2 linked regions of the Filimonas effusa genome follow. The protein of the gene in region 2 binds, or shares a complex with, the protein of the main gene of each other region. Links are inferred from orthologs where the notes say so. Each region holds a gene or a part of one and is shown on either strand. Other genes may lie near its edges.

Region 1 (11,218 bases), on a different replicon or contig from region 2:
ACATTGGAACTAAAAGCCTATCTGATTTATATAACTGGTTAACAGCAATGATCATTATCCTATAAAAATGGGAGTGACGCTGATCCCGTCACTCCCACTACAGGAAACACCATTCATTCCTTTCAAAAACACACAATCATGCGAATTCAAAACAATGGCTCCCTGCTGAAAGGGGGCAAAGCTAAGCTAAGCGCTACAAACGCAATGTTAATCTTGATCGCCGCTTTCTCTGTTTTTGCAGCTTCCTGCTCCAAAAATAAAGAGGTGCAGTCTCCCGGTTTAACGCTCAATAATGGACTGGGCGTTATTGTAGGTAGTACGCCGCAGGCTATCACAGGCTCAGGCGTTACTTCCGGTACCATTTACAATACAAGTGGACTTTATCAGGTAGATACTTTCCGTCAGGCATATTCAACTAGCCCCGGCCAGCCTGCCGATGGTAATTTCTATTGGATCTTCACCGACAATGAAGCCGGCACATCCACCACCTTCGATATAAAATTCACTGGCACAGCTACAGGCGATATCACCGCTCCAACCGGGTTTGGCGCTCCTGTCCTTAAGTATATCGACAAATCCTTTACTTCCGTAGTGGCAGACGATTTCGATGACGCCCTCGATCCAGATAACAATACCATAGGTATGAATGAGGTGGTTGGCGACAATGTCCCGCCACCTGTAGCAGCCTTCGCCAATGGAAAAGGCTGGTATAAATACATGTGGAATAACCATACCATTCAACCAGTGGCAGGTCGTACGCTTTTATGGCAGAAAGGTGCAGTGATCTTTAAATTCGAAATTCAAAGCATCTATAAAGGAACCCTTTTCCCTTATTATACCTTCCGCTACCAGCAAATTGCAAGCTAACGGAAAACAGTACGTTTCACGCTGCTTAAGGCAGTAGTGCTGACCTTTGAATAAGAATTGCTGTTAACCAATAAAAATCCCCGTTGCGGAGAACCGCACGGGGACTTTTGTTTGTGAGCAAGCAACCGAATTTCCCCGTATATTATCGTAGGGATAACACAAAACTAAGGAATTTATTTCAAAAAACGAACAGCTGTTCGTAAAATAAGATTCTTTATCTGCTAAACTGCTTTGCCTACTTTTGCAGGCCTGCCTCTCGAGGCAATAAGTAGATAACGTATGAATGTACTTGAATTGTTCAAGCCTGTTACCAGCTTTGTTTTCGATATAGATGGCGTGCTTACCGATGGTATGTTACTGGTAATGCCAGGTGGAGCCATGGTCCGCCGCATGAATATTAAGGATGGCTATGCATTACAGCTGGCCATCAAAAAAGGATACCGCGTAGCCGTCATTTCCGGCGGCGACTCACCCGAAGTAAAGGAACGGCTCCATAAATTAGGCGTTACAGAGGTCTTCATGAAGGTGGAAAACAAATTGGAATGCCTCTTGCAGTATATGGCTGCCCACGGCCTGCAGCCACAGGAAGTCCTCTTTATGGGCGATGATATCCCCGATTACGAGGCCATGTTATCTGTTGGACTGCCTTGCTGCCCCGCCGATGCCGTAACAGAGATCAGGGGTATCGCACGTTATATCTCCCCGTTCAAAGGGGGAGAAGGTTGCGGCAGGGATGTCATCGAAAAAACAATGAAACTGCGTGGCGACTGGATGGTCGACACCAGGGTGAAATCGCAATAAATTATCGTATTTTCATTTATACAGCATATTTCAAAAAAAGACACACCTGTAGTTCCGAATGAGATTGATCACAGCCTTCCTTCGCCTGGTACGTTGGCCTAACCTGTTATTTATTATACTTACGCAGGTGATGTTCGAATATTGCGTACTGCAGCCAATCTTCAGGCATGCAGGTATCCATAACAACATCCAGGGCGTCTACTTCTTGCTGATCTGCTTTTCATACGTGCTCATGGGCGCTGCAGGGTATATCATCAACGACTATTTCGACCTCAATATCGATCTGGTGAATAAACCCGGTAAGGTCATCGTTGCAAAGATCATTAAACGGCGCTGGGTACTGGTATGGCATATCATACTTAACTTCCTGGCTATAGCTTGCAATATATACGTCGACCTTCATACCAGCAGTAAAATAGCAGGTATTACCTCCTTTGTTTGTGTTATCCTGCTGTTCTTTTATTCCACAACGCTAAAGAAAAAATTCCTCATCGGCAATGTAGTCGTGGCGGCAATCACCGCCTGGTCTATCATAGTACTTACCTGGCTCGAAGGCAGCCGCTTTTTCCAGCTTTATCACCGAGCAGCTAATCTCGATTTTGAAAAAATATTCAGGCTCACAGTGCTCTATACCGGCTTTGCTTTTATTATTTCTCTCATAAGAGAAGTCGTGAAAGATATGGAAGACGTGGAAGGTGATAGAAGATACGGATGTAAAACCATGCCTATCGTATGGGGTACCATGGCAACCAAAGTTTTTGTCTCGGTTTGGTTTACAGTCCTCATTGCTGTGCTCATTGCGATCCAGTTCTATGTCATGCATTTTGGATGGTGGATCAGCATTGTCTACACTGTTGTGCTCATTATAACGCCGCTCATCAAAGCATTCCGCTTGTTATTCCCGGCGCGCACTCCCGAAGATTACCATCGTCTTAGCTCACTTATCAAGCTGGTGATGCTCACAGGTATTCTTTCCATGGTCTTCTTTTTGCTGTATTCATGACGGCCTGTATTTTTGCGGTATGCAACAATTGATTTTGGCTTCCCAGTCTCCAAGACGTAAACAATTACTGGAATGGGCAGAGATCCCGTTTGAAATAGTGGTCAGGGAAACAGATGAAGCTTACCCCGAAGGAATGGCAATAGCGGAAGTTCCCATCCACATCGCCCGCAATAAAGCTTTGGCAGTAAAAGAATACCTCCAAAAGAATAACCTCGGAAAAACAGGAGCGCCCATCCTTGCAGCCGATACTGTTGTCGTCCTCGGTAATCGCATCATCGGTAAACCAAAAGACCGCCAAGAAGCTATCGCTATCCTTAAAGACCTGTCAGGACTTGTACACGAAGTGATCACCGGTGTAGTGCTCATCACGCCCGAAAAAGAAACCAGCTTCTACGATGTAACACGTGTCGAATTTTACCCGCTTACTCCCGAAGAAATTGCTTTCTACGTCGATAAATACAAACCATATGATAAAGCCGGCGCTTATGCCATCCAGGAATGGATTGGTGTAATAGGTATAAAAAGTATCGATGGCGACTTTTATAACGTAATGGGCTTGCCGGTGAGCAGGGTAGTTCGTGCACTCACTGCTCCCGGTAACCTGGCCTGAACAAAATGACCATAGCTTTTATAGCATAGCTGCTTACTTTTGAGCAAAGCACTTGCTATGCTAACCTATCCCTTACCCATAGCCTTCCTCAGAGAAGAATTGCTGCAGTTCATCTGGGCGCACCGGTATTATAATCAGGTAACATTGTATTCCGTTCAGGGCGACCCCTTACAGGTGATAGCTCCCGGGAAATGGAATAAAGACCAGGGCCCCGATTTCCTTAACGCACAAATTCTGATAGGTGGTATTTTATGGGTGGGAAATGTAGAGATCCATATCTATACTTCCGATTGGTACAGGCATCGCCATCACTGCGATCGCAGATACGATAACGTCATCCTGCATGTGGTATGGTCGCACGATAAACAGCCTCCAGGCAACGCCGCACACCTGGCTATTCTCGAATTACAACCGTTGGTGGCAAATATGCTGCTCCAGCACTATGCCATGCTCATGCATAACGCAGGAGAACTGGCTTGTAGCTGGCAGTTACCCTGCTTGTCACCGCTTGCTTGGCTGGCCTTTACCGAAAGACTGGCAGTAGAACGCCTTTGCAGAAAGGCAGATGAAGTGCTGCTGTCCCTGCAGGCCGCCGGCAATCATTGGGAAGAAGTATGCTGGTGGCAACTCGCCCGGAGTTATGGTATGAAAGTAAATGCCGGCTGCTTCGAACAAATCGCCAGGTCATTACCTGTAAAACTGCTGATCCGGCATAAACACTGCATCCAGCAGCTCGAAGCGCTTTTATTGGGACAAGCCAACCTGCTCAACGATGAATTTACCGATAGCTATCCGCAAATGCTGCAGCGCGAATACCGCTTCCTGCAACATAAATACCGGCTGCCCGTTCTAAAACAACGGCCCGCATTTCTCAGGTTAAGGCCTGCCGCCTTCCCCTCGCTCAGGCTCGCACAAATGGCGATGCTGTTACACCAGAAACAACACCTCTTTGCCTTCATCACCGAAACAGAAGACCTGGCCTCGGTGATAACGTTTTTCGAGGCTACCGCCAACGACTATTGGCATTATCACTACAGCTTCAACGATAACACATCGTTCCAGCCTAAAAAACTGGGTAAGGCTGCCACAGCCGGCATTATCATAAATGCAGTGATACCATTGCTTTTTGCTTATGGCAGGTACAAACAGATACCGGAGATCCAGCAAAGGGCCATCGATTGGCTGTCACAGATCCCGCCCGAACAAAACACCATTACCCGCAAATGGGTAAAAGCAGGCATATCCGTTCATAACGCAACAGATACCCAGGCTTTGATCGAACTTACCGGCAACTACTGCAACTGCAGGCGCTGCCTCAATTGTGCAATAGGAAACAAAATACTAAGGACCAGCGGAGCCACTTAGTTGTTCCAGTGGAAGCTTATTTCCTGTACCAGTGAAGAATGAAGACTTTGAGCTACCGGGCAGGCATGCGCAGTACGCTCAAGTATGGTTTTATCCTTTTCACTTACCTGCAAACCGGGAGGGAAGTGTAATACCACCTTTATAGTGCCTATCCTGCGCGGGTCGGCTACCATAACTTTTGTCACATCTATTGTAGTGCCCTCAAGGTCTATTTCCATATCCCGGGCCTTGATTCCCATAGTGGTTAATATGCAGCTGCCCAGCGCCGTAGCTACCAGGTCGGTAGGGGAAAATCGTTCACCCTTGCCTTGATTATCGACAGGCGCATCGGTTTCAATGACTGTTCCGCTCTGCAGGTGTTTTGCCTCTGTTCTTAAATTCCCGGTATAAATTATTTGTGAAGTCATTGGAGAAAAATTTGCCTAAATTTACGCCTATCAAACAATTCGTTGTGAAGAAAACATTTTTAGTAGCGATAGCAGTTATCATTACGGCGGCCGGATTTGGACAAACTGCCAACACTAGGCAGCAGAAGAAAGAAGAACGGAAGCAACGCATTAACCAGTTGATAAAGCAGGAGGAAGAAGGCGCCCTTATCTTCAATAAGCAGGGCGAATTCGGCATTAAGCTCAATACCGATGGCTATGGCATCTTCTATGAACATGGCAAGTATAAAACCATCACAAAAACAAACCTGTGGTGGATTGAACTCGGTGAACGCAAAAACGCCAAAGAAGAAAAAAGAACCCGCGGCGACGGATTCTTCTACTACGGAAATCCCTTCATCTTCGGCAAACAAAATAACTTCTACTACCTCAAAGGCGGACTTGCACAACAATACATGATAGGAGGAAAAGGTAACCGTAACGGCGTAGCCGTATCTGCCATCTACGGCGGAGGCCTCTCCCTCGGTATGCTTAAACCCTATTACCTCGTAGTAAATGAAGGCGGAGTAGAAAAAGATATCCGCTACAACGATAATAAAACGGTCTTCCTCGACCCGGGAGCTATCGTAGGAAGCAGCGGCCCCTTTAAAGGCTTCGGCAACATCGATTATGTACCCGGTGTACATGCCAGGCTCGCCCTGCGATTCGATTATGGCCGCTTTAACGACTTGTTATCTGCACTCGAAGTGGGGGTGAACGCTGAATATTATACCAAGGATATGCCCATTATGGTGACAGGATCCGATAAAAAGTTCTTTTTCAATGCACACGTAGCGTTGGTGTTTGGTAAGAGAAAGTGACCTAATTTTGCATCTATGCGTGAATTACCGATCGTTACAAAGACAGAAACAGTTGCAGAACCGGAGGCTAAACTTAAAAAACCCAGTTGGTTGCGCGTAAAACTTCCAATAGGGGATAGCTATAAGAACGTTCGTAATCTGGTTGACAATCACAAGCTTCACACCATCTGTGAAAGCGGTAATTGTCCGAATATGGGAGAGTGCTGGGGAGAAGGTACCGCCACGTTTATGATCCTGGGTAATACCTGTACCCGTAGCTGCGGCTTCTGCGCCGTAGCCACAGGTAGACCCGATCCCGTCGACTGGGACGAACCGCAGCGGGTCGCCGAAGCCATCCACCTCATGAAAGTCAAACATGCCGTGCTTACAAGCGTCGACAGGGACGAACTGAAAGATGGTGGCTCCATCATCTGGTACAATACCATTAAAGCCGTAAAAGCATTAAATCCGGGTACTACACTCGAAACGCTCATCCCCGACTTCAAAGGCCAGGAAGAGAATATTCAGCGCGTGATCGACGCCGCTCCCGAAGTAGTAAGCCATAACATGGAAACCGTGGAACGCCTGAGCCGTCAGGTGCGCATCCAGGCCAAATACAGGCGCAGCCTCGAAGTGCTCAAATACCTCAAACAGGGCGGCCGCCGTACTAAAACAGGTATCATGCTCGGACTTGGCGAAACCAAAGAAGAAGTGATCCAGGCGCTCGAAGACCTCGCCGCAGTAAATGTAGACGTTCTTACCCTGGGACAGTACCTGCAACCCACACAAAAACATCTTCCCGTTCACCGTTTTGTACACCCCAACGAGTTCGCAGAACTCCGCGAAATCGCCTACGAGCTTGGTTTCGACTATGTTGAAAGCGGTCCCCTCGTCCGTTCTTCCTATCATAGCGAACGCCATGTCCTGCAAGGCTATGGCCGCCGTAAATGGCTCGCCGAACGCGAAGAGGCTGGCAAGGTTCTTGGATAATAGAATAGAAACACTATTCATTACCCAAAAAACATTCCTATGAGTGTACAAAAAATTTTAGTAGGTACGTTATCCGGCCTCGTAGCCGGTGTAGCTATAGGCTTGCTGGTAGCGCCAGCTTCCGGTAAAGAAACGCGTCAGAAGATCTCTGACACAGCTGATACCTGGAAAAGAAAACTTCGCCGGCTCCGAGGCCACGCAGGTCAGGAACTCGACGAATTACAATCCATCTTCGAAGGTGAAGTCGACGGCTTAAAAGATGATGTTCGTGCACGTATTCTCAAACTGATAGAATCCAGCAAAAACAGCTATAATCACCTTAAAGAAGAAGCTGCGTCTGTTTCATAACATAATAAAATAGCACAGCAGAGCATTATATAAACACATCGCTCTCGCTGCGAAATAAAAAAGGGATAGAACCTCCATAACAGGTCCTATCCCTTTTTCTTTCTGTAACTGCCTGTTATTCACCCGCCAGCTACTATCTTTTTCCTATCTTCCCTTAATAATTGATGATATGTCGAAACCCCACTCTAAGAAAACAGTCGTACTGCTGTTGCTGAACGCTGCCGTATTTATCAGCGTAACCGCCTACAAACCCTATCAGCAACCCCGTAAACGTAATCTGAAAGTATTGCCCCAGGATATCAGCCGCGATAGCCTCCAGCAGATCATGCGTGGCTATAATACGGCCCTGGGCGTAAAATGTAACTTCTGCCATGCCCAGAGCGAAATGGACCCTAATCGTCCCGATTTCGCCAGCGACGCCAAACCCGAAAAAGAAACGACCCGCGAAATGATCCGTATGACAAACGACATCAATCGCCGCTATTTCACCCCGGCCACCGATACTACAAAGGTGATCCAGGCAGTTTCATGCGCCACCTGCCACCGCGGTCACGAATTACCGGAGGAGTAGGCCATCGGCTCACTCCTTTTTCCTTCGTAACCGCACAGCCGCATTCTTCTGGTAAGTACTGGTCAGGTTTATCTCGTAACGATGATCCTTATCCGTAATGATCATCAACGCCGAATTCGGAGGTATGGTGCCAAGATTCTCTGCAAACATCACCAGGTCGTTATTGGCTGCAATAGAATCTACCGCTACTTTGAAGGTAATAGGCTTGCGCGTCTCCAGCAATTGCTTATGCTGAACCAGCTTGCCATTATAGAACACGGAAACGGTATCATAATCAAACTCTCCGTTATCATATAGATCTATCCTTACAGAATCCTCCGATACCTCTAGCTCCTTCACGATCTCTTTGGTACGCATATTCAGCTGGATAGAAGCTTCCCGCTGCAGTTTCTGTATAGGCGACTCGGCAGGACGAACAAGGGTATCCTTCGCCTGCTTCTCTATCTCTGTTTCAACAAGCTGCTGGAAAGGCACTTCCTTCAGCAATTTTGTGAACTTTACATTGATAGGAGCACAGCTGTAAGTATGCAGGTCATCACTGGTAAAACGCCCCGAAAGCGTGGTCTCTATTTTCGATGCCTTTAAAGTAAAGGTTCCTTCCATCATACAATCTACCCCCATAGCCGCATCTACCGTCTTATAAAAGATCATCGGCATAAAATTGATCTTTAACTGCCGCTTGGTCGCATTGTAAGTACCCTTTATCTTATTGCTGAAATAACCATTGCGAAAGAAATAATTGAACTCCCCCGTAACTACACTGCCCTTCTGCTCCAGGATCAGCTCACAGAGATAGTTATTGGCACTGCCATCTATATTAACATTACCTACGCCATACCATTTCCCTTTCACCGTCTGGGCTTGTAAGGTAGTGGCAACACTCATAAGTACACACAACAACAACAGAAAATAATGACGTTTCATTTATGGTGGCGGGATTTTGCAGAGTTATTCAAGAATCGTGCTAATTGTCTTCTAACCGATATAGCGCTTCAGATCACGGTCGGCATCGCGCTGCTTTATCGTATCACGCTTGTCATGCAGCTTTTTACCTCTTCCCAGGCCAATCTCCACCTTTACCAGGTTCTTCTCGTTTAAAAAAACACGCAACGGCACTATGGTAAACCCCTTCTCCTTCATTTTAACCCCCATTTTCTTCAGCTCCCGCTTTGTCAGCAATAACTTACGGTCATGAACTGCTATATGATTGTTCGAAGTGCCACGCGCATATTCAGCAATATATAAACCTCTTACCCAAAGCTCTCCGTCATCAAACAGGCAGAAAGCATCATTGAAGCTTACCTTGCCATCACGTATCGATTTTACTTCCGTTCCCAGCAACACTATTCCCGCTACATATTTATCTTCTATGTAGTAATTGAAATAGGCCTGCCTGTTGTTCATCTCTTTTGCCATATCAATTGTGCAATTCAAAGGTCTGATGCCAAATTCCGGGTGAGCCTGCCAAAACAAGCCTGCTGGAACCCCTGATAATAAGGGAGTAAAAATCAAAAATAAACGCTCTTTCTTTTTTTGCTTTTGCTTTTTGGCTTTTAAAATGTTAAAGTATACATAACCCGCTTAGCAGGTACAGTCTGCAAAAATAAAAAGTCAAAAGCGAAAAAGGGTAGTAGTAGGCCTCTTTTTCGCTTTTGACTGTAAGGTTATTACGAAACGCAGGAGCTGTAACAACTGGTCTCCCAAAACTACAAACCCGCTGGCTGGCGTCTGTTCTAACCGTTGAATAACGTAATTACCTGCGCAAGTTTCTCCTTCAAAGTCTTTCTGTCAACAATGAAATCCAGGAAACCATGATCAAGAAGGAACTCACTGCGCTGGAAACCTTCCGGCAGGTCTTTTTTGATCGTTTCCTTGATAACACGCGGACCCGCAAAACCAATTAACGCACCAGGTTCAGCTATATTAAGATCCCCCAGCATCCCAAAACTCGCCGAAATACCACCAAACGTAGGATCGGTAAGCATCGAAATAAATGGCAGACCGGCATCGCTCAGCTGCGATAATTTTCCCGAAGTCTTCGCTAACTGCATCAAACTGAAAGCGCTTTCCATCATACGGGCGCCCCCGCTCTTCGATATTACCAGGAAAGGCAAATGAAGCTCTATACACAGGTCTACCGCACGGGCAAACTTCTCACCCATAACACTTCCCAGCGAACCGCCAATGAACTCAAAATCCATAGCCGCAACCACCAGGCCGCTGCCAAGTACGTTGCCATGAGCCACACGCATACTGTCCTTCAGATCAGTCTTGGAATGTATCTCGTCAAGCCGCTTCTGGTAAGGCTTCAGATCCGTAAAACCCAAAAAATCTTTACTGATGATATTATCGAAATGAACCGTATATGTTTTATCGTCGAATATGATATTGAAATAGTCTTCACTGCCAATACGATGATGGTAGTTACACTTCGGACATACATACATACTTTCGGCAAGCTCAGTGGTAGTGCATATATAATTGCACTCAGGACATTTACTCCACAAACCTTCTGGCGTCTCCTTTTTATCGGCAGTAGAAGTGGTTATGCCCTTACGAAGGCGGCGAAACCAACGCTCTTTGGCTTCAGCTGATTGCTGGCTTCCTTCTTCGCCCGCTAGGTTCGAATCGAAATCTTCTTCTTTGTTCATAATATCCGTTAGGAATTTGAGGATAGCAAAAATAAGCAGTTTGAGCTATCACGGCTCACAGATGGCCACTAATTTCCTTTGAATCTTCGTGATTTATACGTTTATTTTGCATCGCCTAGTATAATAACTAAACCTAATTATTCTAAAACCTAAAAACTTTCAAGATGGCCAAGTACAATGCCGGTGTATTATACGGCGAAGAGTTAGCTTCTTTGTATGCCGATGCCAAACAAAATAAGTTTGCATTGCCTGCCGTTAACACCATAGGCACCAATACCATCAATGCTGTATTGGAGACTGCTGCCAAAGTGGGATCTCCCGTTATCATTCAGTTCAGTAACGGTGGCGCCCAGTTTATCGCGGGTAAAGGTATGCCCAACGATAACCTGCAGGCTAACATCGCCGGCGCCGTAAGCGGCGCGCTTCATATTCATAACGTTGCACAATACTATGGCGTCCCCGTTGTATTGCACACCGACCACGCCGCCCAGAAATGGCTGCCTTGGATCGACGGCCTCATCAAAGCCGGCGAAGAATTTAAAGCCAAAAACGGCCGCCCCCTGTTCAGTTCTCACATGCTCGACCTCTCCGAAGAACCCCTGCATGAAAATATCGAAACCTCTGTAGCCTTCTTCAAAAGAATGGCTCCCCTCGGTATGAGCATCGAAATCGAATTGGGCGTAACAGGCGGTGAAGAAGACGGCGTCGACAACTCTGGTGTTGAAAACTCCAAACTCTATACCCAACCTTCCGAAGTGGCTGAAGCTTACAAAGCTTTAAACGAAGT
Region 2 (11,255 bases):
AATAAAAGTCGACATCGGCAGCCAGCACAGTTTTATAGCCATCCCTGAAAGGGATCATAAAACGGGTGCGATAGGTAGCCTGTTTATGATTCAGCAATTCCAGCAGCTGGTGCATGAGCAAGGTTGTGTTGGGCTGCATGCTGTTCGCTTTAACCTTATCGAGTGCCTGTTCTCTTTCTACAGGTTTAAGCAGGTAATCAAGACTATTTACTTTAAATGCCCGCACGGCATACTCATCGTAAGCTGTAGTGAAGATAACCGGGCAAAGCAAGTTCACTTTCTGAAAGATATCGAAGCTCAATCCATCGGCGATGCGAATGTACATCAATACCACATCCGGATGAGGATGTTGTTGAAACCAGGTTACGCTTCCTGCCACTGTATCAAGTGTGGCTATTACATCAATATCAGCATGTATGTCGGCCAGCAATTTTTTCAAACGTGTACATTCGGTTTCTCATCTTCAATGATCACTACCCGCATAATATCTTATTTATAGATCAATCAATGGCAGTTTTACGATGAATTCACCGTCTTCTTTTTCTACAATAACAGTTTCATTAAACAGCAAAGTATATCGTTTCTGAATATTATCCAATCCGAGGCGGGTTGACGGCAGCATATGCGGTATCAGCTGAATGTTATTACGTACTACCAGTTTATCGACACCATCGTCACCTATCCTTATGCGTAAACAAAGGCTGTCCTGCAGTAACAAACCTGCCTTCTTCTACAAAGATCTTTTCAAGATAACCACTAACCTGGGGGCGGAGATCTACGTTTTCCGTACCTTCCAACAAAGCCGCATAATCACGGATGGTTAAAGCAGTAGTTGTATCGAGCGTCATCACCGGTAATTCCGGGGTTGGCATTACAGCCAAAGCCTCATCGCTTCCGCCGCCCGAACGACAACTGCTTACTACACTCCATACAAAAACAACCAAGGATAATACGGGTATTCTATTGTTGCTCATCCAAAATTTGCCGCCAGGCTTTATTTTACTTACGGACAGGCAAATGTGCATTAGCAGTATTCAGCTCAAATCCTAAAACCAATGAACCGGAAAAAATCGGGACTGAACCGAAATCTCCGGCCAGTTAAAAGCATGACAATGCTTGTGAGCCATTAAAATGCAGGTTTTCAATAGAAAGAAGACAAACAACTTACATACGCTTTAAAGCCATTCTCAACAAAGGATAGGCTTTGCCCTGGTCATCAAGCGCAGACCGTTCATATGGTTCAAAGCCCAGCTTATTGTAAAATGCCAGCGCTTTTTTGTTCTGCTCATTTACATCCACTTTACAGGCGCCCAGTTGTTCTATAGCAAAATGCATGAGCCATTTGCCTAACCCCAGCCCTATGCAATCAGGTGATAAAAACAACATCTCCACTTTATCAGTTGCTACGCCAATAAATCCAACTACACTGTTGTTGTATAACAGGCAATAGACCTGCAAAGCGTAAAAATCAATTTCTTTTACAAAGGACTTAATTTCCTGCAAATCTTCTTCGAGCAGGAAATCATGCGTAGTCCGTACCGATTGCTCCCAAACACTTACCATCTGGTCTCTGAAAACCTCCTGGTAAGGCGCTATTTGAAAATCTTCGCTCTTCATATCTTCCTCCTATCTTTTAAATTTCATGCACCGGCTGTAAATGAATGAGCCATAACCGGGGATATCCATGGTTATGGCTCATTCTATTTAAACACCTTAGAATATTTTACCGGCTGACAAATAATTCCTCACATAGTCATCAACCCCCTCTTCAAGAGAATAAAATGGCTTGTGGTATCCTGCTTCCTTCAGCTTATTCATATTGGCTTCGGTAAAGTACTGGTATTTATCACGGATATCTTCAGGCATATCGATGAACTGAATATTGGGTTCTTTATCAACGCCGGCAAACGTTGCTTTTACCAGGTCGATAAAAGAGCGCGCTGTACCTGTGCCCAGGTTATACAAGCCGGATGCGGGTTTACCGGCGGTATCAGCCTCCTGCTGTTGCATCAGCCAATACATGACCTTCACCACATCCTTTACGTAAACGAAGTCGCGCAGTTGCTCGCCATCGTTAAAGCCATCTTTGTGGCTGCGGAACAGCTTAACCAAACCGGTATCCCTGATCTGGTTAAAGGAATGAAATATAACGCTGGCCATACGAGCTTTATGATATTCATTAGGGCCATATACATTAAAGAACTTGAGACCTGCCCAGAAGGGGGGCTGTTGAGTTTGTTGTAACGCCCATTTGTCGAATTCATTTTTGCTTATACCGTAAGGATTCAATGGCTGGAGCTGTTTCACCACTTCATGATCATCGTTATACCCCAGTTCACCATTGCCATAGGTTGCAGCCGAAGAAGCATATACCAGTGGAATTTGCCTGGCAGTACAATATTCCCACATCTTCTGAGAATACTGCACATTTAGCTCTTCGTGTATAGCGTAATCGAATTCGGTTGTATCGGTACGTGCGCCCAGGTGAAACACAATAGAAATTTCAGGTTGTTCTTTTTCAAGCCATTCGAAAAAAGACTGACGTTCTACAGTTCTGATATATTCTTTGCCTTCCCAGTTGGCTCTTTTCTTTTCTACTCCGAAATCATCCACCAATATGAGGTTATGGTGTTCGTTTTCGTTCAGAAACTGTACCATACAACTGCCAATAAATCCTGCCGCACCCGTAACAATAATCACCGGTGTATCATTTAAATTGCTCATGCCGCAAACGTAAGAAAAGATGGCAGATGGAAGAATGGCAGGCGGCAGAAAGTTGGGCGCCTTCATCCATTATAATTATTACTATATTTAAAATTTTTCCCCATTTTTTTAAGAAACTAACAGTCATCCGGATATTTTTTTCACCATTTTTGAACTTTAGAGGCGTTTTTTTCGCAATTTTACTATTCGAAATGGCTATTTGTTCCAGAAATATGCTTGTTTTGTCATCGCAAAAAAAAATTTAAACTCTATGTCATTACGATTTCAGGCAATCAATGACCTTACCAACGCAACGAAAGTTGCTGTCCCCAGTACTTCGAAAGTAACTGCCATCTTCGGGGAAAATGTTTTCACCCTTAAAACAGCCCGTTCATTTTTAAGCGATGAAGCTTACAAGAGCTTAGTTGCGAGCATTAAGGGAAGCAAAAAAATTGATCGCGCCGTTGCCAATCAAATCGCTAATGGTCTGAGGGCCTGGGCTGAGAGCAAAGGCGTAACACACTATACACACTGGTTCCAGCCCCTGACTGGTACTACTGCAGAAAAGCATGACTCATTCTTCACCATCAAAGGTGACGGTACGCCTATCGAAGAGTTCGATGGCGGCACCCTTATTCAACAAGAGCCTGATGCGTCTTCTTTCCCTAATGGTGGTATCCGCGCTACTTTTGAAGCACGTGGTTACACTGCGTGGGATCCTTCTTCACCTGCTTTCATCATGGAAATTGGCGAGGGAAAAACTTTATGTATCCCTACCATTTTCGTTTCTTACACCGGTGAACTGCTTGACTACAAAGGACCTTTGCTGAAGGCCCTGGAAGCCATGAACAAGTCTGCTGTGGAAGTAGCCAACTATTTCGATAAAAACGTTACCAAAATAACTGCTACCCTGGGATGGGAACAGGAATATTTCGTTATTGACGAAGCCCTGGCGAATGCCCGTCCAGACCTGGTTCAGTGCGGACGTACCGTATTTGGTGCTTCTCCTGCGAAAGGTCAGCAACTGGAAGACCACTACTTTGGTTCTATTCCTGAGAGAGTGTATGCTTTCATGCGCGATTTCGAAGAAGAGTCGTACAAGCTGGGTATTCCTTTGAGAACGCGTCACAATGAGGTGGCTCCTGCTCAGTTCGAGTGTGCTCCTATCTTCGAAGAAGTTAACATTGCTGTTGACCATAACACCCTGCTGATGGACGTCATGAGCCGTGTGGCTAAACGTCATAAGCTGCGTGTATTACTGCACGAGAAACCATTTGCTGGTATCAACGGTAGCGGTAAACACAACAACTGGAGTATGGCAACCGACACAGGTATAAACCTGCTGGCTCCGGGCAAAACGCCTAAGACCAACCTGATGTTCCTTACTTTCTTTGTTAACACCATTAAAGCGGTTCATGATTATTCTGACCTGTTAAGGGCTGCTATTGCTTCTGCAGGTAACGATCACCGTTTGGGTGCGAACGAAGCGCCTCCTGCTATCATCTCTGTATTCGTTGGTCAGTCGCTTGCAAAAGTGCTTTCCGATATAGAAACAAGAGTTAGTGATAAATTCGACGAACAGGACGAAGCCATTCTGAAACTCGATCTGCACCGCAGCATTCCTGAACTACTGCTGGACAATACCGACCGTAACAGGACTTCTCCTTTTGCGTTTACCGGCAACAAATTCGAGTTCCGTGCTGTAGGTTCCAACGCCAACTGTGCAAACGCTATGACCGTTCTGAACACTATCATGGCTGAAACGCTGAAAACCTTCAAGAAAGATGTTGACGCATTGATCGAAAAAGGCGAGAAGAAAGAGATTGCCATCATGCACATTATTCAGAAGTACATTGTAGAAAGCAAAAAAGTACTGTTTGAAGGTGACGGTTATAGTGAAGAGTGGGCTAAAGAAGCTGAAAAACGTGGTTTACCTAACGTAAAAACCACTCCGCTGGCACTTGACGCGATGATCACTGAAAAGGCTAAGCACCTGTATGAATCAAACGCTGTTTACACACATACAGAGCTTGAAGCGCGTCATGAAATTGAACTTGAGAACTACCTGAAGAAAGTACAGATTGAAGGACGTGTTATGGGAGACCTCGCTCTTAACCACATTCTTCCTGCTGCTATCAAATATCAGACAAGCCTGGCAACCAATATCAACAGCCTGAAAGCTGCTGGTTTACCAGAAGCCGCCTATGCTACGCAAGTAGAATTGCTGAAAGAGATCTCTGAGCGTGTAAACATCATTTACACCAAAGTAAATGAAATGGTTGAGGCAAGAAAAGCTGCGAACAACCTCACCAATACCCGCGAAAAAGCAATTGCTTACGAAGCAGAAGTTAAAGCGAAGTTCTTCGACGAGATCCGTTACCATGTTGACAAACTGGAACACCTGGTTAGCGACGAAGACTGGACCTTACCCAAATACAGGGAAATGCTCCTGTTGCGCTAATAGCAGCTATAATTATCATCGGTTTTATAGAAAAGCCCGTATCGTAAGATATGGGCTTTTTTATTCCAGGTATGGTTTGCCGTTTGCCCCCCAAACACCCCTTTTTCGCCGAATCGGGATGTACGAAGCGTGCGGTAGAAGCTGGGAAGATGTAAATTTATAAGGCAGTTACAACCAACTGCAATACAAAAAAGTCAGTTATGAAAAAGATGATGGTAGCCCTTGTTGTCCTGGTAGCATTGGCTTCAGGCAGCGCTTATGCACAACGCCCAGGCGGCGGTGGCGGCAATCCGGCTCAACGCAAAGAGATGATCCTCAAAAACCTGAAGGATTCTGTTCAGCTGAGCGATGATAAAGCCAATAAAGTAGCCGATATCCTCGAAGAAACCAGTAGCAAGAGAAGAGAGATCTTCCAGGATCAGTCTTCTGACCGTGATGCTAAAATGGCTAAGATGAAGGAACTCCAGGAGGAATCAAACAAAAAGGTGAAAGCTATTCTTTCTGAAGAAGAGTATGTTCGCTACGAAACCTACCAAAAAAACCAGATGGGTCGTATGATGAGGCCCGGTGGTGGACGCGGCCCCAGGCAACAGCCCCAGCGTTAATATCAGCGCTTTAATACGTTTCACGTACAGCCCCCCATGGCATTTGGTTACAGAATGGCATAAAAGCAAAGAGGTTGGTCTTAAACAGGCCAACCTCTTCTTGTATCATCAATAAATTATTATTGCATCTGGAAAGTTTCGAGGAATTTGGTAGTGAAGTTACCTTTTCTGAAATCTTCGTTCTGCATCAGTTGTAAGTGGAATGGAATGGTAGTTTTCACGCCTTCGATCACGTATTCGCTCAGCGCGCGGTACATGGTATCGATGGCTTCTTCGCGCGTACGTGCAATAGTGATAAGTTTACCAATCATAGAATCGTAAAAAGGAGGGATCACATAACCTGCATAAACGTGGCTGTCGACGCGTACGCCATGGCCTCCGGGCGTATGTAATACGGTGATCTTGCCTGGTGAAGGCCGGAAATCGTTATACGGGTCTTCGGCGTTGATACGGCATTCGATAGCATGCATCTGGGGTTCATAGTTCAATCCGGAGATCTTTTCGCCCATTGCTATTTTCAGCTGTTCTTTAATAAGATCGAAGTTGATCACTTCTTCCGTAACACAGTGCTCTACCTGAATACGGGTGTTCATTTCCATGAAATAGAAATTTCTGTGTTTATCGACCAGGAACTCAATGGTACCGACGCTTTCGTAGTTGATAGCGGATGCAGCTTTGATAGCTGCTTCGCCCATACGCTGGCGTAATTCGGGTGTCATGAACGGAGAAGGAGATTCTTCTACCAGCTTCTGGTGACGGCGTTGGATAGAGCAGTCGCGCTCGCTGAGATGACATACGGTGCCATAGCGGTCACCGGCTACCTGGATCTCGATGTGACGGGGATCTTCCACGAATTTCTCCATGTAGATGCCATCATTCTTAAAAGAAGCGGCAGCCTCGGTTTTAGCGGTGTTGTAAGCGCGCTCCATTTCTTCTTCGCTCCAAACCACACGCATACCTTTACCTCCGCCACCTGCAGTAGCTTTAAGGATAACAGGATAACCAACGAGATTTTTAGCAAGTTCTTTTGCTTCTTCCAGGCTTCCTAACAAGCCGTCACTACCGGGGATACAGGGAACGCCTGCTTTGATCATCGTTTCTTTTGCGGTGATCTTATCACCCATAGAATTGATCATTTCGGGAGTGGGGCCTATAAATTTAATACCGTGGTCGCCACAGATCTGTGCGAATTTGGCGTTTTCTGCGAGGAAACCATAACCCGGATGAATTGCATCGGCATTCGTGATTTCAGCAGCAGCCATAATATGGGGAATATTGAGATAAGATTCGCTGCTTTGAGGCTTTCCAATACATACTGCCTCATCAGCGAACTTTACATGAAGACTGTCTTTATCGGCAGTAGAATATACCGCTACCGTTTTAATGCCCATTTCGCGGCACGTGCGGATAACACGTAATGCTATTTCACCCCGATTGGCTATCAGTACTTTTTTAAACACGACTATTATTTATTTTGAAGGATAAATGCAAATGTCAAATGCTGTAGTGACTGCCTGGCAGTATACTACTGTAACATTCTACATTCTTACGCGGGTTCTACCAGGAATAAAGGTTGATCGTATTCAACAGGACTAGCGTCATCAACAAGTACTTTTACAACCTTGCCGCTTATTTCACTTTCAATTTCATTGAACAGTTTCATGGCTTCGATAATGCAGATCACTTTACCGGGAGCGATTTCGGTTCCTACTTCGGCAAACAGTGGTTTATCGGGTGAAGCGCGACGGTAGAAAGTACCGATCATAGGGCTTTTAATAGTAATCAGGTTATCGGTTTTAGGGGCAGCCGGGGCAGCTTCTGCAGCCGGCAAAGCGGCAGCAGGAGCCGCAGCTAATTGCTGTGGCACAGCCGGAGCTGCAGCATATACAGGAGCAGCAGGGGCGGCGAAGACAGTCTGCACCTGGTCTTCTTTCTGCTTGATGGTTATCTTAAAGTCCTTCTCCTCAATGCTAATCTCCCCGATGTTACTTTTATTAATAACCTTGATCAGTTCCTGAATGTGTTTGAAGTCCATATAATGATTTTTGGGGTTTTTATTGCTTTTTTACCTCGTTTTAAGCAAAAATGGGTGGCAAAATAGGCAATTTTCACATAATAATAGCTTTTTTGCCAAAAGAGGGATGTTTTCCCGAACTAAATGAATAATGCGACAAAAGGATAGCAAATGCTATCCTTTTGTATATCTGTTGTATCGGCTTAATCTTTTACACGCTCTACGTACTCGCCGGTCTTCGTATTAATACGGATGATCTCACCTTCGTTCACGAACAAAGGCACGTTTACAGTAGCTCCTGTTTCAACTGTAGCAGGCTTTAAAGCACGCGTAGCAGTATCGCCGCGTAAACCTGGCTCACAATAGGTAACCTGCACCACAATTTTCTCAGGCAATTCTGCACCAATAGGTTGTTCGGACTCGGTATTGATAAATACAAATACTTCGGAGCCGTCTTTCAGGAACTGAGGAGCATCGATCATGTCTTCTGCAAGCGCGATTTGCTCGAAAGTTTCGTTATTCATCAGGTTGAACCCTGTTTCATCTTTATACAGGTACTGGAAAGTTTTTTTCTCTACACGAACCGGGAAAATAGTTTCACCACTATTCCAGGTTTTTTCAATAGTACGGCTGTTGTCAACACCCTTTAACTTAGCCCACACTTTCGCTGCTGCACGTGCAGTTTTGTTTTCTCCGAATTCTACCACCGAGTACAGACTGCCGTCAAGTTTCAGGATCATTCCACGGCTGATATCTGATGTAGTTGCCATAAAAGAATTTTGTTAATTTTTACTTTTAAACCCCCAGGTTAATATGCTGAGGCACATAAGGTCGCAAGGTAAGACCTATTTTCTAGTCTATCAAACCCGGATATCCCCTTTTTAAAACCGGAAACCCCATGACCGTTGACGCGGCGATTTCAATACAGGGGCTCCGAGATCGTGTTTTATAAGGCCTTTTCCCGTGGGCACCCTGGAAAAGAACCACTTAGGCATGTAAAAGCATCACTCTCTTATATATTATATAGCAATATGTTTCGTGCAAAATCTCCATTCAATTATGATTTCTGATCGTCCATCCCAATTATTTATAAACGCCAGAAACACGCACTATATTCGTTCGCCGCCTGGAGATCATCAGGCAGACGCCGTGATTGTGTTATTACCAAAGTAATTGTAGAAAAGAGCTGAGAATCTGACCAATCTGCAACACGCCGCAGACCAGTACTACTCATTTTCTAAAATCCAATGGCTTGAAAAAGACATATTTTAAGTTCCACACCGTTAGTTTATTTCTTTTCCTGATAGCCTATCCGGCCTTTGCGCAAAAGGCAGAAGGCTATTTGCAAGACAGCAGCAACAAGCCCGTCGCCTTCGCCAATGTAGTATTATTCGGTTTACCGGACTCGTCGTTTATCAATGGCGCCATATCAAATGAACATGGGCATTTTATGATCACCTATGCCGGTAATCATACGGAGGGTTATCTGCATATCAGCTGTATGGGCTTTGAGACCATTATATTGAAAGCAAAAGCGGATATGGGGCGGATTTGCTTAAAGAGCGCCGTTTCTTCGATACAGGAAGTTATCGTAAAAGGATCGCGCCCGGTGATCAGGAATATAAACGGCAAGCTTCTCGTAAATGTAAGCAGCAGTTTTTTAAGTAAGGCGGGGAACGTATTCGATGCCTTGCGGCGGAGCCCTGGTATTACAGTAGATGACAATAACAAAATAACGGTGTTTGGAAGAGGTGTACCGATCATCTTCTTAAACGGGCGGGAATTAAAGAATCCGGCAGAGCTAGCCACGCTACAGTCAAGCGATATCGTCAGCTTTGAAATAGACCGGAACCCTTCAGCGGAATATGCGGCAGCGGGCAATGCAGTCATTAAGATCACCACTAAAAAGGCACCTTCAGACGCTGTCAATTTCCAGCTCTATAATGAAGCTCAATTTGCGAAAAGGTATAGGAATTCAACAGGTGGCAATTTGAATGGGCGGTTTGGGTCAACGGATTTTGCGGTCAACTATTCTTATACTGCGAACCGCTACAAAAACCTGGAGGAAGCGTATGAAAATAACTTCCAGGACTCTTATACTATCACAAACCGGAATTCTGCGGTCAGGTATCCGTCTTTTACTGCCCATAACATCTATGGCGCCATTAACCAGGCTTTTTACAAGAAACACGTTATTGGTGCGCAGGTAACTTTGAAGCGTGAGGATTCGAAAGAGAAATCCCAGGCAGCGCAAACCATCGCGCGTACCGACAGGGCCACCGTATTCAGGGATGTCAATAAAAGTGGCAACGGCAAGGCCGATGTATCGACCTATAGCCTGAATTACCTGTTTAAAATGGACAGTGCAAGATCGTTGTCGCTTATTGGCGACTATTCGAAAGTTTCTGATATTTCTGCGGAAAAAATCACGGAATTGAATCATACCAATAGTACATTGCTCAATACCTTACTGGATAATCGAGACAAATCGGAAGTTTACAGTGCGGTCGCCGATTTTGAGACGCCGGTTTTCAGGCGTATCACCATGAAAGCAGGGGGAAAGTATGCTGAGGTGAAACGACAGAGCCAAAGGATTTCCACCAATATAGACAACCTTGAAAATAATTATACAGATAACAACGCCATCAACGACCAGATCAGCGCTGCCTACCTGAAAGCTGATTTTCGCGTTGGCGCTTTTACCATGAATACGGGGTTACGGTATGAGCGAACCGAGACAAAGGTGAGGTCGTTGCAAACGACGCTTGTAGATTCAACTTACGGGGAATGGTTTCCGAGTGTTTCTTTCAGCAGCAGATTTCGCAGCAGCCGGGTGTCTTCGTTTACATTCGGTTATACGCGTAAAATAGACAGGCCGGCTTTTCGCGAGCTTAGTACCAATGTCATTTATTTCGACGCCAATTCCTACGCCGTTGGCAATCCCAGGATACGGCCTACCCTTATCAATAATTTCAGTGCAGACCTGTCTTTATTCAGAGGGCTGAGTCTCAATTTCGGCCACCGTATAGAAAACAGCCCCCGTGTTTTAACTGCGGTTCCGGATGACAGGAACCCTACTATTATCAAGTACACCTTTGTTAATCTTGACAAAGCGCAATACAGTTTCGTGAATATCGACTATTCTTTATCCCGGAAATGGTATGAGGGCACCTTAAGTACAGGTATAGAGAGGCCGTCAATAAAAGTTCCGTTCCTGGGGGAAGTGAGGAAGGTTCAAAAGCTGAATTACATATTGAAGGTGGAGAACAATTTTAGCCTGTCGGACAAGGTAAGTGTGTTTTGCAGTTATGTTTATTACAGCAGGAAAGACGATCTGATGACACATTATTATGGCCGTTATAATCTATCTGTTGGCGGGAATGCTTCCATTTTAAAGGATAAGTTAAAAATATCTCTCCTTGCGAACGATATATTGAATAAATCGGATACGAGGTGGGAGGACAAGTATGCG

Evidence for each region.
Region 1: the proteins of accB (region 2) and accD are in contact, whole or in part, in a solved structure (PDB 8UXZ), measured with the Escherichia coli proteins. The link is inferred for Filimonas effusa from one-to-one orthologs.

Annotation. Positions count from the first base shown.
Region 1 is NZ_SDHZ01000001.1:1,747,537-1,758,754, reverse strand. The notes cover bases 8,473-11,218. They hold accD (acetyl-CoA carboxylase, carboxyltransferase subunit beta), read right to left. Parts: upstream 10,432-11,218; coding sequence 9,514-10,431; downstream 8,473-9,513. Other genes in these bases: fbaA (class II fructose-bisphosphate aldolase), read left to right, coding at 10,596-11,218; smpB (SsrA-binding protein), read right to left, coding at 8,756-9,196; ESB13_RS06550 (hypothetical protein), read right to left, coding at 8,473-8,704. Also shown: ESB13_RS06605 (hypothetical protein), read left to right, coding at 1-42; ESB13_RS06600 (hypothetical protein), read left to right, coding at 139-867; ESB13_RS06595 (KdsC family phosphatase), read left to right, coding at 1,147-1,668; ESB13_RS06590 (geranylgeranylglycerol-phosphate geranylgeranyltransferase), read left to right, coding at 1,727-2,671; ESB13_RS06585 (Maf family protein), read left to right, coding at 2,691-3,281; ESB13_RS06580 (DUF2851 family protein), read left to right, coding at 3,339-4,646; ESB13_RS06575 (OsmC family protein), read right to left, coding at 4,643-5,053; ESB13_RS06570 (hypothetical protein), read left to right, coding at 5,098-5,892; lipA (lipoyl synthase), read left to right, coding at 5,908-6,861; ESB13_RS06560 (YtxH domain-containing protein), read left to right, coding at 6,901-7,209; ESB13_RS06555 (c-type cytochrome), read left to right, coding at 7,379-7,780; more of ESB13_RS06550, read right to left, coding at 7,790-8,472.
Region 2 is NZ_SDHZ01000002.1:164,918-176,172, forward strand. Bases 6,061-8,843 are described here. They hold accB (acetyl-CoA carboxylase biotin carboxyl carrier protein), read right to left. Parts: upstream 7,805-8,843; coding sequence 7,316-7,804; downstream 6,061-7,315. Other genes in these bases: accC (acetyl-CoA carboxylase biotin carboxylase subunit), read right to left, coding at 6,061-7,229; efp (elongation factor P), read right to left, coding at 7,987-8,553. Also shown: ESB13_RS23945 (LytTR family DNA-binding domain-containing protein), read right to left, coding at 1-15; ESB13_RS24190 (LytR/AlgR family response regulator transcription factor), read right to left, coding at 1-439; ESB13_RS12060 (hypothetical protein), read right to left, coding at 494-718; ESB13_RS12065 (biotin/lipoyl-binding protein), read right to left, coding at 675-974; ESB13_RS12070 (GNAT family N-acetyltransferase), read right to left, coding at 1,165-1,617; rfaD (ADP-glyceromanno-heptose 6-epimerase), read right to left, coding at 1,714-2,724; ESB13_RS12080 (glutamine synthetase III family protein), read left to right, coding at 2,975-5,164; ESB13_RS12085 (hypothetical protein), read left to right, coding at 5,365-5,769; more of accC, read right to left, coding at 5,889-6,060; ESB13_RS12105 (outer membrane beta-barrel family protein), read left to right, coding at 9,036-11,255. UniProt on the Escherichia coli protein: This protein is a component of the acetyl coenzyme A carboxylase complex; first, biotin carboxylase catalyzes the carboxylation of the carrier protein and then the transcarboxylase transfers the carboxyl group to form malonyl-CoA.